Regions from separate parts of the Pantoea sp. BRR-3P genome, predicted to be linked through region 2. Evidence: riboswitches for the same ligand, from Rfam matches in the RefSeq annotation. Region 2 holds a riboswitch; each other region holds the start of a gene.
What was found. A riboswitch is a leader RNA that binds a small molecule or an ion and turns the genes downstream of it on or off. The one in region 2 is predicted to bind thiamine pyrophosphate.
Positions count from the first base shown of each region.

Region 1 (3,655 bases), on a different replicon from region 2:
CAGCGTTTGCCGATGCAGGTTATGCAGCGCCACTTCATCGTCGTCATAGAGCCGAATATGGCCGACGCCCGCGCCCACCAGCTGCGGCAGCAGCGTCGCGCTTAACCCACCGGCACCCACCACCACTACGCGCGCGTTGCGCAGTTTGCGCTGCCCGTCTTCACCCACTTCCGGCAGCATCATCTGGCGTTGATAGCGTTCCATATCACCGCCCATCAGTTGAGATTTGCCAGGCCAAAGATGGGGGTGGAAGCACTCGCCATATCACACTTTTCCATTAATCCGGCGCGACGGGCCGCCTGTCCGGCTTCTATTGCCAGACGAAATGCGTTTGCCATCTCGATCGGATCGCCCGCTTTGGCGACGGCGGTATTCAGCAGGATGCCATCGAAGCCCATTTCCATCGCCTGCGCCGCCTGTGACGGCGCGCCAATGCCGGCATCAATGATCAGCGGCACATCGCTAAACCAGGCACGCATCGCGCGCAGGCCGTCGATATTACGCAGTCCCTGGCCGGAACCGATCGGCGCGCCCCACGGCATCAGCAGCTCGCAGCCTGCCGCCAGCAGTTTTTCGCCAACGATCAGATCTTCAGTGGTGTAGGGAAACACCTTGAACCCGTCTTCGCTGAGAATGCGCGCCGCTTCCACCAGCGCGAACGGATCGGGCTGCAGCGTGTCAGCGTGGCCAATCACTTCCAGTTTGATCCACGCGGTATTAAACAATTCTCGCGCCATATGCGCGGTGGTGACCGCCTCTTTCACCGTGTGACAGCCGGCGGTATTCGGTAACACGCGGATGTTGAGTCCGGTCAGCAGTTCACGAAATGCCGCGCCCGCAGCACCTTCACGCCGCAGGCTAACGGTGATGATTTCAGTACCAGATGCCGCAATCGCCTGCTGCAAAATGGCAGGCGAAGGATATCCGGCGGTGCCGAGCAGGAAGCGCGATTGTGGGTCAACATCGTAAAACATCGTTTAGCCTCCCTGCATCGGTGACAAGACTTCGAGCTGGCAACCTTCATCCAGCAGCTGCGTGTCGTAGTGGCTTTTGGGCACAAACGTGCCATTAAAGGCGGTGGCGACGCAGGCCACATCAATTTGCTGCTCGATCAGCAGTTCGCTCAGGCTTTTTGCTTCGGTGCTGATAGCGCGCCCGTTAAGCTGAATAATCATAAGATTGCTCTCCAGATAGGCGCTGCATCAGCTGTTCAGCCAGCATCGGTGCCAGCAGAAAACCGTGGCGATACATGCCGTTGAGATAGAAGGTGTGATTTTGATAGTGAATTTCCGGCAGATTGGCCGGATAGGCCGGACGCAGCCCGCTGCCGCTCTCAATTACCCGTGCCTCCGCCAGCGCCGGATGAATGGCGTAAGCGGCACTGAGTAACTCCATCATGGCGCGGGCACTGATTGGGCTGGCGTCATCGCTCTCAATCATGGTAGCGCCGAGCATAAAATGCCCGCCGCGACGCGGCACCAGATAGCAGGGAAAACGCGGATGTAGCAGGCGAATCGGACGGGAGAACTGCACCTCATCGCTGTGCAGAATCAGCATCTCGCCGCGCACGGCGCGCAGGCGCGGCAATTCGGGCGCGGCATGAATGCCACGGCAATCGATAATCTGACCGCTCGGCGCATGCGAGTTGAAGGCTACGCCGCGCGCAATCAGCTTCTCACGCATTTCCTGCAGCGCCAGGCGCGGGTCGAGGTGCGCTTCCTGAGCGAAAAACAGACCGCGCGCAAAGCGCCCTTCCAGCGCCGGTTCAATCGCACCAGGTTCAACCCATTGATGCTGCTCGGTCATGCGGGCAAAGCGGTTAAGTTCCTGGCTGTCGCGCGGCGGCGCCACCACCAGCGTTCCCTGATGTGCAACGCTGCTGACGCGCTGTTGCCACCACGCGGCGGCGTGCTGTCCAAGGGTTATCACCTCACGCGGCGCGCTTTCGGCTTCACACCAGGGCGCCAGCATGCCGCCGGCATACCACGATGCCGGGCGCCGCGATGCATCGTCGATCACCTCAACGTCTTCGCCGCGCTCCGCCAATAATGTTGCCACGCACAAGCCGGCCACGCCGCAGCCTAGCACGCTCCAGCGGCTCACAGCGCAGGTTCCATGATGTTCAAAAAGGGAAAATTCACATCGGCCTCTCAGTGTTTACTGAGACCCGCAGATACAGGTGAAGGGAAATGGCGCCACGATCGAGCTTGCCTTAGCGCCAGACAGCCAAGCTAACAGACTGTCAGTCTTCCTACGCCAGTATCAACTGGGTCAGGTTCAAAGGGTCGCTAAGCCGCGCAGTGCGCTATTAGCCTCTCAGTCTCTGTGGCGAGACTCCCCCGACGCGTCTATTTGTATTGCAGGCGATGGTCGCCGTCAAGCGCGGAATAACTGTATAAAGGGTGTGGTTAAATTGTTTTCTCCATACTCAAACCCGTCATAATTCGAGCTGGTAGATTAAAAATGTTACGTATGATATACAAACACATTATTTTATGCGCAAGAACAAATTACAGGTGATGTCGAAATAACCATGAACACTATTAAAATTGCATTTATTAAAGCCGGATGGCACAAAGAAATTGTCCATAATGCCCTGGTAGGTTTCGAAAAAGAATTAGCCGATCAATCTATTGCCGCGGAATTAAAAGTGCTGGAAGTGCCTGGCGCATTTGAAATGCCGCTGTTGGCTAAGCGTCTGGCTGAAACCGGCAAATACGATGCGATTGTCTGCGCGGCGCTGGTGGTGGATGGCGGTATCTATCGCCATGATTTCGTTGCAGCAGCGGTGGTTGATGGCCTGATGAATGTGCAGCTCACCACTAACGTACCGGTGTTTTCCGTTTCATTGACGCCGCATAACTTCCAACCGGTAGACGTCATCGAAAACTTCTACACCGAGCATTTCATCAAGAAAGGCAAAGAAGCCGCACGTGCTGTGCTGGCTATTCATAATCTGTCGATTGATTGAAACGTTAAAAAGGGAACACCTTATCAGGCATTCCCTTTTTATTTATTCTGACTTTCTATTGTTCATATTCAGAATAGTGCCAACCTTGCCAGCTTCACTATTTGGCACTCATCAAACGATCGTCCTTCATATGTCTGCGCGGTTCTGAAGGGTTAATATCACACTCTTTTGGCAACAACAGCGTAAAGATCCCCGCAATCACCAGCGAACCCGCCAGCCAGCAGATTGCCACGTTTTGGCTATAGAGCAGCGTCATGATGCCAACTAAGTACGGCCCACAGAATCCCCCCAGATTGCCAAGCCCATTAATCACGCCGCGTGCGCTACCCGCCACTTCCGGCGCAGCGATACGTCCGGGAATAGACCAGAACGGACTGGTCGCTGCTTTCAGGAAGAAGCCGCATACCACCAGCGCGATATAGGCGGCAACCACGTTCTCATGCAGCACCACCGAAGCCAGCAAGGCAGCAGCGAAGCAGAACAGCGAGACCATTACCCACAAACGTCGCTTACCGGTGCGATCGCTCAGCCAGGAAATCGCATAGATACCGAGCACTGTCGCCACAAACGGAATGGCGGCCAGCAGGCCGACGCCCGCCATGTTAGTGCCGGTGAGATTTTTCAGGATACTCGGCAGCCACAGCGTGTAACCGTAATCGCCAGTTTGGTAGAAGAAGTTAAGCG
Region 1 covers NZ_CP155067.1:123,157-126,811, reverse strand. The annotation lists gene AAGR08_RS20215 (HesA/MoeB/ThiF family protein) at 1-204, opposite strand, end outside; gene AAGR08_RS20210 (thiazole synthase) at 216-974, opposite strand; gene thiS (sulfur carrier protein ThiS) at 978-1,175, opposite strand; gene AAGR08_RS20200 (FAD-dependent oxidoreductase) at 1,159-2,103, opposite strand; TPP riboswitch at 2,232-2,351, opposite strand; gene AAGR08_RS20195 (6,7-dimethyl-8-ribityllumazine synthase) at 2,534-2,971, shown strand; gene AAGR08_RS20190 (MFS transporter) at 3,069-3,655, opposite strand, start outside.
Region 1: linked by a shared signal. The riboswitch ahead of AAGR08_RS20200 (FAD-dependent oxidoreductase) and the one ahead of thiC (phosphomethylpyrimidine synthase ThiC) in region 2 are both predicted to bind thiamine pyrophosphate.

Region 2 (3,655 bases):
ATGACGCTGTCCGCCAGCTTATCCAGCAGCTTGTGCAGCGTTTGTGGATCGGCATACATCATCTTTTTGATTTTCGTGAAGGCTTTGCTGCTGCCGCCTTCCACCATATAGGTTGCCAGCGTCCATGGGCTACCTGAGAAGCCAATCAGCGGCACTTCGCCTTTCAGATTGTGACGAATCGTACGCACCGCGTTCATCACATAGCCGAGCTCTTGCTCAGGATCCGGTACCGGCAGCTTGTCGACATCGGCGCGACAGGTGATCGGATGGGAGAAACGGGGGCCTTCGCCAGTTTCAAAGTAAAGCCCAAGTCCCATCGCATCGGGAATGGTGAGGATATCGCTGAAGAGGATCGCCGCGTCCAGCGCATAGCGACGCAGCGGCTGCAGCGTAACTTCACATGCCAGCTCAGCGTTCTTACACAGTGACATAAAATCACCGGCTTCAGCGCGCGTGGCTTTGTACTCCGGTAAATAACGCCCGGCTTGTCGCATCATCCATACCGGCGTGACATCTACCGGTTGACGTAACAGGGCGCGCAGATAACGATCGTTCTTCAGTTCACTCATAATAGGCTCTCTCATGCTAAGGCCGGCAGTGTAGCATTTTCACGCCGCGCTGGCGCGACACAGGGCAACAGTATCTTCGATCAGGCGACGCGCAACCGTGCCTGGCGGCGGCAACAGTGGCAAATCGTCATAGCGATACCAACCGGCATCGAGCAACTCTTTGCCGTCGTGCTGCAAGTCACCGCCATCGTATTCGGCCATATACGCCATCATCAGTGAATGCGGGAACGGCCACGGCTGCGAAGTAACGTAGCGCACGTTTTTCACCCGCACGTTGCTCTCTTCCATCACTTCACGCGCCACCGCTTGTTCTAAGGTTTCGCCCACTTCGACGAAGCCCGCCAGCACGGTGTAAATGTTGTTGCGATGACGGGCATGATTGGCAAGCAGAATCTCATCGCCACGGCGAATGGCCACAATAATGCACGGCGCAATTTGCGGGTAATAGCGCTCGCGGCAGTGATGACACAGACAAGCGAACTCGCGCTTGCTGATATGCATCTCATGGCCGCAATAGCCGCACCAGCGATGCGATCGATAGAACTCCGCCAGCTGCACGCCGCGCCCGGCGATCTGGAACAGACCGACATCTTGATCAATCAGTTGGCGGACCGAGCCCATGCTGTCTGGACGCGCTTCCCGCACGAGCCAGACGTTTTCGCCCTGCCATTCGCCAATCAAAATGCCGTGGCTGCCACTGAGTCCAAACTCGGTGGATAAGCCATGCGGCAGTTCGCCCTGCGGTAACCAAAGTTTTTGCTCATGGCTGACAATCCACCATCCAGCGTCTAAGCTTGAGATCTCACGTTGCATCTTAATCGTTGTCCTTAGCGTTAAACCGCACGCTGAAACTCTAATATTAAGTGTGTAATAAACAACTATAACCTACCTGGAGCCCCATATGCTTAACCAGTTAGATGACCTGACAAAGCGTGTCGGCGGCGGAAATGAATTGGTTGATTCATGGTTGCGCGCCCGTCGACAGCTGCTTGTCACGTACTACGAGCTTATTGGTCTGAAGCCACAAAAAGATGCGTTAACCGCGCTGGATGAACAAGCGCTGGATGCATTTTGCCACAATCTGGTGGATTACCTTTCTACCGGTCATTTTAGCGTGTATGAACACATTATTAGTGAGATGCAGGGTGATAATCCCTTAATGGCTGCCGCGCAAATTTATCCGGCACTTGAGGCGAACACTGACCGCATCATGCAGCTCTACGACAGTCATTTGCAGCAAGCGATTAACGACGATAACTGTGTCGATTTTCAGCAGGCGCTGTCCGAAGTCGGCGAAGTGCTGGAATCGCGCTTCACGCTGGAAGATAAGCTGGTACAACTCGCCTGGGATAACCAGCTGGCGCATCTACCGGTTGCCAATGACAGCGTCATCGCCCGCCCGGCCTGAATGCCCGCAGTTGTAAAAAACTTGTTATTCGAGAAAAGCCCTCTTATGCTAAATGGGCTTTTTTTATGAGCCTCTTCCAGAAAAATGAAGAGTCAGGTTTTGCGATATAAGCGTAGCGTGCGCAGCCAGTTTGCATTCGGATAGCGCGCAGGGACCGGAGCGTACACGAAGTATGTGACGGTCACGAGCACTGCCCAGGTGCAAAATGGCAAGCAAAGTAGCTTATATCGTAAAACCCAACACCTTGTCGGAGTGCCCTTAGGGGCTGAGACCGTTAATTCGGGATCCGCGGAACCTGATCAGGTTAGTACCTGCGAAGGGAACAAGAGTAGATATCATCAGCACGATGTCGGCTTATGCCGTTATCGTATCTGTTACTCCTTCCGAACTCTGGACAAGCAACTTCCAACTTTTATAGGAAATTTGCTATGTCTGCTAAAACCTCTCGTCGTGAACAACGTGCTCAGGCGCAAGAATTTATCGATTCCCTCCAGGGAGCCGCTTTTCCGAACTCAAAACGCATCTGGATCACCGGCAGCCGCGCGGATATTCGCGTGCCCATGCGTGAGATTCAACTGAGCCCAACGCACACCGGCGGCAGTAAAGACGATCCGCAGTATGAGCCGAATGAACCGGTGCCGGTATACGACACGGCCGGTGCTTATGGCGATCCTGAAGCCACGATCAATGTGCATCAGGGGCTCACCAGGCTGCGCACCAACTGGATCGAAGCGCGCGGCGACAGCGAAACCATTCACCAGCTGAGTTCCAGTTACACCCAACAGCGTCTGGCAGATGAAGGCCTGGATCATTTGCGTTTTGAGCATCTGCCACAGCCGCGCCGCGCCAAAGTGGGTCGCTGCGTTACCCAACTGCACTATGCACGTCAGGGTATCATCACGCCGGAGATGGAGTTTATTGCGCTGCGTGAAAACATGGGCCGCGAGCGTATTCGTGGTGAAGTGCTGCTACAGCAGCATCCCGGTCACAGCTTTGGCGCCAACCTGCCGGAAAATATCACCGCAGAGTTTGTCCGTCAGGAAGTGGCCAGCGGCCGCGCCATCATCCCTGCTAACATCAACCATCCCGAATCCGAACCGATGATCATTGGTCGCAACTTTCTGGTGAAGGTGAATGCCAATATCGGCAACTCGGCGGTCAGTTCTTCGATTGAAGAAGAAGTGGAGAAACTGGTGTGGTCAACGCGCTGGGGGGCAGATACCGTGATGGATCTCTCTACCGGACGTTATATCCATGAAACGCGCGAATGGATTCTGCGTAACAGCCCGGTGCCGATTGGTACGGTGCCGATTTATCAGGCGCTGGAAAAGGTGAACGGTATTGCCGAAGACCTCAACTGGGAAATATTCCGCGACACGCTACTGGAACAGGCGGAGCAAGGCGTCGATTACTTCACTATCCACGCTGGCGTGCTGTTGCGCTATGTACCCATGACGGCTAAACGGCTCACCGGCATTGTGTCACGCGGCGGATCAATCATGGCGAAATGGTGCCTGTCGCACCATACCGAAAGCTTCCTGTATCTGCACTTCCGCGAGATTTGTGAGATCTGTGCTGCCTACGATGTGGCATTATCTTTGGGCGACGGCCTGCGTCCGGGCTCAATTCAGGATGCCAACGACGAGGCGCAATTTGCCGAGCTGCATACGCTGGGCGA
Region 2 covers NZ_CP155066.1:3,788,620-3,792,274, forward strand. The annotation lists gene hemE (uroporphyrinogen decarboxylase) at 1-569, opposite strand, end outside; gene nudC (NAD(+) diphosphatase) at 609-1,382, opposite strand; gene rsd (sigma D regulator) at 1,471-1,977, shown strand; TPP riboswitch at 2,216-2,316, shown strand; gene thiC (phosphomethylpyrimidine synthase ThiC) at 2,406-3,655, shown strand, end outside.

Region 3 (3,655 bases), 460 kb from region 2:
AAATAGCAGCGCATTAAGCGTCGCCATCAGACAGCAGAATAGAATCAGGTTGCGACGATCGCCCCGATTATCAGAGCGCTTGGCCATGAGCAGGCTGATGGCAATCCCCGCTATCGCATTGATGGTAAAGAACAAGCCAACCCAAAACGGGCTCACCTGCACTTCACGCGTCAGAAACAGACTTAACGTCGGTGCCTGCAGCGCACCGGCGACGCCGGTCATAAATGACACCGCCATAAACGAGAGATAGACCGGATTGATGCGACGTTGACGCGTTAACAGCGATTTCATGCCGAAATCCCTTTGCGGAAAAAACAGGTAGAAAAATGAGGGTAGAAGATCCTACAGCAAAACGAAAAAAGCCAGCAGATAAAGCGCTGCTGGCGGTGAAAATGCACCCTACTCAGAAAGAGGTTCCACGTCGGCGGAACCGCTGGCAGAGCGCCATTCATTGCTGAATGCCTCCCGCTCTTCCATTGCCGGGCAGTATGCCTCTAATATGAGGCAGGAAAAACTGAGCGATTCTGAGAAGGAGTTCCCCTTTTATGTCCTCTTCACGTCTGCAACAGCAATTTATCCGCTTATGGCAAAGCTGTCAGGGGCAGGATCAGGAAACTACGTTAAGCGATCTGGCCGATCTGCTGCATTGCTCACGCCGCCATATGCGTAATCTGCTTAACGCCATGCAGCATGAAGGCTGGCTGATTTGGCAGGCGGAAGCGGGGCGTGGCAAGCGTTCAACGCTGAGTTTCTGTTACACCGGTTTAGCGCTGCAGCAGCAGCGTGCTGAAGATCTGCTGGAGCAGGATCGCATTGAGCAGCTGGTGCAGTTGGTCGGCGACAAAAATCAGGTGCGCCAGATGATCGCGGCACATTTAGGCCGCAGCTTCCGCCAGGGCAAGCATATCCTGCGCGTGCTCTATTATCGCCCGTTGCCCAATCTGCTGCCCGGTTCACCGCTACGCCGCTCAGAAACTCACCTGGCACGGCAAATCTTCAATGGCCTGATGCGCATAAATGAGGAAAAGGGGGAAATCGAACCCGATATCGCGCACCATTGGCAGCAAACCTCACCCCTGCACTGGCGCTTTTTCCTGCGCCCGGCGATTCGCTTTCATCATGGTCGCGAACTGGAAATGGAGGATATCATTACCTCGCTGGAGCGCGTGCGCAGCCAGCCGCTGTTTTCCCATATCGAAAAGCTGCATTCGCCCGCCCCCTGGACGCTGGATATCTATTTGAGCCAGCCGGATGACTGGTTGCCCTGGCTGCTGGCGAGCGTTAGCGCAATGATTCTGCCGCGCGAATGGCCGACGCTACGTCATTTTGCCCGTCAGCCGATTGGTACCGGGCCGTACAGCGTGGTGCGTAACCAGCAAACGCAGCTAAAAATCGCCGCCTTCGATGATTACTTTGGCTATCGTGCCTTGATTGATGATGTGTCGATTTGGGTACTGCCCGAGATCAGCGATGAGCTAGTGTACGCTGGCGTAAAACTGCAGGGCGAAACCGCTGATGAGAAATCAGAAGAGAGTCGTCTGGAAGAAGGCTGTTATTTCCTCCTTTTCGATCAGCGTTCTGAGCGGGGACAAAATGCCCATTTTCGCCGCTGGGTGAGCTATCTGTTCAATCCTATCGCCCTGCTTAACCATGCGGGTGTAGGTTATCAGCGCTACTGGTTTCCGGCGTATGGCCTGTTGCCGCGCTGGCATCATCGCCGCGACCTCACGCCTGCCGACAAGCCGGAAGGACTCACACAATTAACCCTCAGCTGGTACAGCCATCACGTTGAGCATGAGGGTATCGCTAACGCGCTGCGTCCGCTGCTGGCGCTGCAAGGCGTCGAGTTGATTACGCGTGAGGTGAGTTATGAAGCGTGGTTTGAGGGCGCGGGCGAGAGTGATATCTGGCTCGGCAGCGTCAACTTTACCCTGCCGCTCGAGTATGCGCTGTTCGCTCAGCTGTATGAACTGCCGCTGATGCATCACTGCATTCCGATTGACTGGCAAGCCGACGCAGCGCGCTGGCGTCAGAAAGATTTAGCGCTGGCAGAATGGAGCAAGCAGTTAATTGATAGCGATTACTTGCATCCGCTGTTTCACCACTGGCTGCTGCTGGAAGGTCAACGCAGCATGCGCGGCGTGCGGCTGAATACCCTCGGCTGGTTTGACTTTAAATCCGCCTGGTTTGCGCCTCCTGAGCTGTGACCACCGCGCCGGCGCGGTTTTGTAGGGTGCGCATTCATGCGCACCGGGAAGCGTGGCACCAGACTTCCAACCGGTGAACCTTTCGCGCTGTCATTTAAATGTCTAGAATGTGCCGTTCTCAACGGGGTGCCTTAATTTGGCTGAGATAGACCCGTCGAACCTGATCCGGCTAATACCGGCGTAGGGATTTGAGATGCCTCACTCCTCAGATCCTTTGCGACTCAACCTTATCTTCTCCTCAAGGAGCGCAAAGTGTTAAACAAAGTTCTGCCTGTGATGCTGTTGGTTGCTGCACCGGCTTTGGCTGCCAAACCGGTTCTGACCGTTTACACCTACGATTCATTCTCTGCCGATTGGGGCCCCGGTCCGGCGGTAAAAAAAGCCTTTGAAGCGCAGTGTGGTTGCGAGCTGAATTACGTGGCACTGGAAGATGGCGTATCGCTGCTTAATCGCGTGCGTATGGAAGGCAAAAACAGCAAAGCCGATGTGGTGCTGGGCCTTGATAACAATCTGCTGCAGGCGGCAGAGAAAACCGGCCTGTTTGCCAAAAGCAGCGTCGATACCCAGGCTTTGCAGCTGCCGGATGGCTGGCACAACGAGACTTTCATCCCATTCGATTATGGCTACTTCGCCTTCGTCTACGATAAAAACAAGCTGAAGAACCCGCCGAAAAGCCTAAAAGAACTGGTCGAAAGCCCGGAGAAATGGCGCGTGATTTATGAAGATCCGCGCACCAGCACGCCTGGCCTTGGTCTGCTGCTGTGGATGCAGAAGGTCTATGGCGATAATGCGCCAGATGCCTGGCAGAAGCTGGCGCAAAAAACCGTCACCGTCACCAAAGGCTGGAGCGAAGCTTACGGTCTGTTCCTGAAAGGCGAAGGCGATCTGGTGTTGAGCTACACCACCTCTCCGGCCTACCACATCATCGAAGAGAAGAAAGAGAACTACGCCGCGGCCGAATTTAGCGAAGGCCACTATTTGCAGGTGGAGGTTGCCGCGCAGCTCGCCAGCAGCAAGCAGCCAAAGCTGGCGCAGCAGTTCATGCAGTTTATGGTTTCTCCAGCCTTCCAGCAGACCATTCCCAGCGGTAACTGGATGTACCCGGTGATCAAAAGCGATTTGCCAGCGGGTTATCACGCGTTGCAGGTGCCAAATAAAGCCCTGCAATTCACGCCAGCGGAAGTAGCCGATCATCGCGCCGCGTGGATTAGCGCCTGGCAACGCGCAGTTAGCCGCTAATGCCCGGTTGGTTAATTCCAGGCAGCATCACCGCGCTGTTGCTGTGCGCGGTGGCGCTGTTGGCCTTTGGTGCGCTGGTGATGGTCGCACCGGCTACTGACTGGCGCGCGTTGCTTGATGACAGCTATCTGCATCATGTGCTGGCGTTTTCCTTTGAACAGGCGCTACTTTCGGCGCTGCTGTCGGTACTGCCTGCTATCCTGCTGGCA
Region 3 covers NZ_CP155066.1:3,325,553-3,329,207, forward strand. The annotation lists gene AAGR08_RS15485 (MFS transporter) at 1-291, opposite strand, end outside; gene sgrR (HTH-type transcriptional regulator SgrR) at 546-2,207, shown strand; TPP riboswitch at 2,320-2,412, shown strand; gene thiB (thiamine ABC transporter substrate binding subunit) at 2,460-3,446, shown strand; gene thiP (thiamine/thiamine pyrophosphate ABC transporter permease ThiP) at 3,446-3,655, shown strand, end outside.
Region 3: linked by a shared signal. The riboswitch ahead of thiB (thiamine ABC transporter substrate binding subunit) and the one ahead of thiC (phosphomethylpyrimidine synthase ThiC) in region 2 are both predicted to bind thiamine pyrophosphate.

Region 4 (3,655 bases), 1.7 Mb from region 2:
CTTAACGATATCCGCACCGATGGTGGCCGCCAGATGGTTGGCCTGGCCGGTCAGATCGGCGCTGGCGTGATAATCTACCCCCTCCTTCTTAAATGCATCATTACGCAGATAGGCCCACAGCACCGTCACCATTCCCAGCTCGTGTGCGCGTTCAAACGCCGCAGAGATCTCTTCAATCTGCCGACGTGATTGCTCAGAGCCAAAATAGATGGTGGCGCCAACGGCTACCGCACCTAAATTAAACGCCTGCTCCACGCTGGCATACAGCGTTTGGTCGTATTGCGTTGGATAGCTCAGGGTTTCGTTATGGTTCAGCTTCACCATAAACGGGATACGGTGCGCGTAGCGACGCGAAACCGAAGCCAAAACGCCGTATGTGGACGCCACGCAGTTGCAACTGGCTTCAATCGCCAGTTCAACGATGTTTTTCGGATCGAAATAGGCAGGATTGGCAGCAAACGATGCGCCCGCCGAGTGCTCCACGCCCTGATCGACCGGTAGAATGGATAAATAGCCGGTGCCCGCCAGACGTCCGGTGTTGTACAGGGTTTGCATGTTGCGTAATACGGTAGGAGAACGATTGTTGTCGATCATCACACGATCAACATAATCCGCGCCGGGTAAATAGAGGCTGTCCGCTGGAATGGTCATGCAGCGATGTTGAAGAAGGCTATCCGCCTCTTTGCCCAATAACTGTACGATGTCCGTCATGTTCGCTCCTGATAAATGGCTGGATTGGAACCGACACCTGTCGATTTCCCCCCAACAGCCTGGACCGGAATGCCGCAGGCTGGCAAATTGCTGACTCCATTTTTCAGACGGATTCGCAGTGAAAAAGCGGCAATCTGGCGTTACGCCCTACCACCACTGATGGAAATGGTGCACTGGCCCAATGCCTTTGCCCACTTCCAGCGAATCGGCATGCAGCAGCGCCTGCTGCAGCCAGGCTTTGGCTTCAGCCACCGTCGCCGCCCAATCATTATGCCGTGGCCGCAGTGCGGCCAGCGCCGCTGAGAGTGAACAACCGGTGCCGTGCGTGTGTTGGGTATTGACGCGCGGCGCGGTAAAACGCTGGCGTCCCGCGCGGGTGATCAGCCAATCCGGGCTCTCGGCATCACTAAGATGTCCCCCTTTCATCAGCACCGCCTCACAGCCAAGATCCAGCAGCGCATCGCCCTGCTGCAGCATGGTTTTTTCATCCTGCGCCATAGCGCGCCCCAACAGTGCTGCGGCTTCCGGCAGGTTCGGCGTGATCAGCGAGACCTGCGGCAGCAGCAGTTCGCGTACGCTGGCTACCGCATCCGGCGACAGCAGCGCATCGCCACTTTTGGCAATCATTACCGTATCCAGCACCACAAACGGCAGGCTGGCGCGTTTCAGCCGCTCGGCCACCACTTCAACGATCGCCGTTTCTGCCAACATGCCGATCTTTGCGCTATCAATGCGCACATCGTCCAGCACCGAATCGAGCTGCGCGGCAACAAAATCGGGTTCGATACGATAAACCGACTGCACGCCGCAGGTATTCTGCGCCACCAGCGCAGTGATGACGCTGGTGCCATACGCGCCCAGCGCGGAGAAGGCTTTCAAATCGGCCTGGATACCGGCGCCGCCACTTGGATCGGTACCGGCGATGGTTAATGCGTTGATGCGTTTCATACTGTCATCTCCAGCGTCCAGAGCGCATCAAGAAAAGCCGACGCAAAACTGCCCGGCCCCTCGACTTGACGCGCCGTGATTTCACCGGCTAGCGACATCACACGACAGGCAGCGGCCACATGCAGCAGACGCTCGCCCGGTAAGCTGGTGAAAGCCGCCACCACCGCCGACAACGCGCAACCGGTGCCGACCACCCGCGTCATCAGCGGACTCCCGCCGGGGATCGCCAACGTTTGAGTGCCATCGGTAACGTAATCCACTTCGCCGGTTACGGCGACGACAGTGTCATAGTCACGCGCCAGCTGTTGCGCAGCGCTCAGCGCGGCATCGGCCTGATGCAGACTATCCACGCCACGACCGCCCGTTGCCTGATTAGCCAGGGCGAGAATTTCTGAGGCGTTACCACGAATCGCCGCCGGATGCAGACTAAGCAGCTGCTGGCAGAATTCGGTGCGCAGCGTTAATGCGCCGACCGCAACCGGATCCAGCGTCCACGGCGTGCCGGCTTTTTGCGCGGCCTGCACCGCCGCTAACATCGCGTCTCGACGATCGCGCGTTAGCGTGCCGACGTTTATCAATAACGCATCGGCAAACCCGGCAAACTGCGCGGCCTCTTCAGCATCAATCACCATCGCCGGAGAAGCGTGCAGCGCCAGCAATACATTTGCGGTAAAGGTTTGCACCACGTCGTTGGTCATACAGTGCACCAGTGGCGCTTGCTGTCGCAGGAGGAGCAAGGATTGCGCGAGTTGCGCAGTGGAGAGAAGGTTAGGCTGTGTCATAAAGCTCCCAACCGGCGATCAAGAAGGCGAATGCGGTCAGGCATCTGACTTCCCTACGCTGGCATTATCCAGATCAGGTCAGCGGGTGTATCTCAGCCCTGTGTTACAGGGGCACCCCGAGTCATAGCATGAATGTATTGCTTCATGCCGCAGACAGGATAATGGCAGCATCGGAGCTTGTAAATCAGTGGATGCCTCGTTCATTCATCGTGGGCGAACGAGGACGTTCCACGCCGCACCACCTTAAAATCGAGACCTGTCTGAATAACGCTTGATAAATATCAAGCCCATCTCGCGTGAAAATCGGCCTAATGGCATCCCGGATTTAAAGACAGACACCGCCCACCCCAATCCGGTAGCGATAATGAAATTAAAATTCTTCAGCTTTATTCCGCATGCACATCGATGGCGCAACGTCCAAATATCCCGTAAAGGTGCAATTTCGCCAGCGGGTCGCCACTATTTCTCTACTCATGTAGAAGCACAATGCAAAAGCTGCGGTGAACGACTGCATAAAGTCTATTACCGCGATATCAGCGATGCCGAAGCAAAACGCTGGTTAGGCTAAGGACGTATAAAGATAAAAAAAAGCCCCGCAACACAGGTTGCAGGGCTATTGCGTGGCTATCGCAAAAATTATTCAGCCGGTTTAGTACGAATCAGATAATCAAAGGCGCTGAGTGAGGCTTTCGCACCTTCACCGCTGGCGATGATGATCTGCTTATATGGCACCGTGGTGCAGTCGCCGGCGGCGAATACGCCTTTCAGGCTGGTTTCGCACTTGGCATCAATAATGATTTCGCCCATTTTAGTGCGCTCAACCGCACCTTCTAGCCAAGTGGTGTTTGGCAGCAGGCCAATTTGCACGAAGATGCCGCTCAGCGCGATTTCGTGGCTGGTTTGGTTATTACGATCGATGTAGGTCAGGCTGGTAACCTTACTACCGTCACCTTTCACTTCCGTGGTCTGCGCATTCAGGATCACGTCGACGTTTTTCAGGCTGCGCAGTTTGTCTTGCAGCACTTTATCGGCGCGCATTTCGCTGGCAAATTCCAGCAGCGTAACGTGCTCAACAATACCGGCCAGATCGATCGCCGCTTCAACGCCTGAGTTACCGCCGCCGATCACCGCCGTGCGTTTACCTTTAAACAGCGGACCGTCGCAGTGCGGGCAATAGGTGACGCCCTTGGTGCGATACTGCTCTTCGCCCGGCA
Region 4 covers NZ_CP155066.1:1,255,378-1,259,032, reverse strand. The annotation lists gene fbaB (class I fructose-bisphosphate aldolase) at 1-711, opposite strand, end outside; gene thiD (bifunctional hydroxymethylpyrimidine kinase/phosphomethylpyrimidine kinase) at 859-1,659, opposite strand; gene thiM (hydroxyethylthiazole kinase) at 1,656-2,441, opposite strand; TPP riboswitch at 2,475-2,570, opposite strand; gene AAGR08_RS05745 (hypothetical protein) at 2,806-3,009, shown strand; gene ahpF (alkyl hydroperoxide reductase subunit F) at 3,078-3,655, opposite strand, start outside.
Region 4: linked by a shared signal. The riboswitch ahead of thiM (hydroxyethylthiazole kinase) and the one ahead of thiC (phosphomethylpyrimidine synthase ThiC) in region 2 are both predicted to bind thiamine pyrophosphate.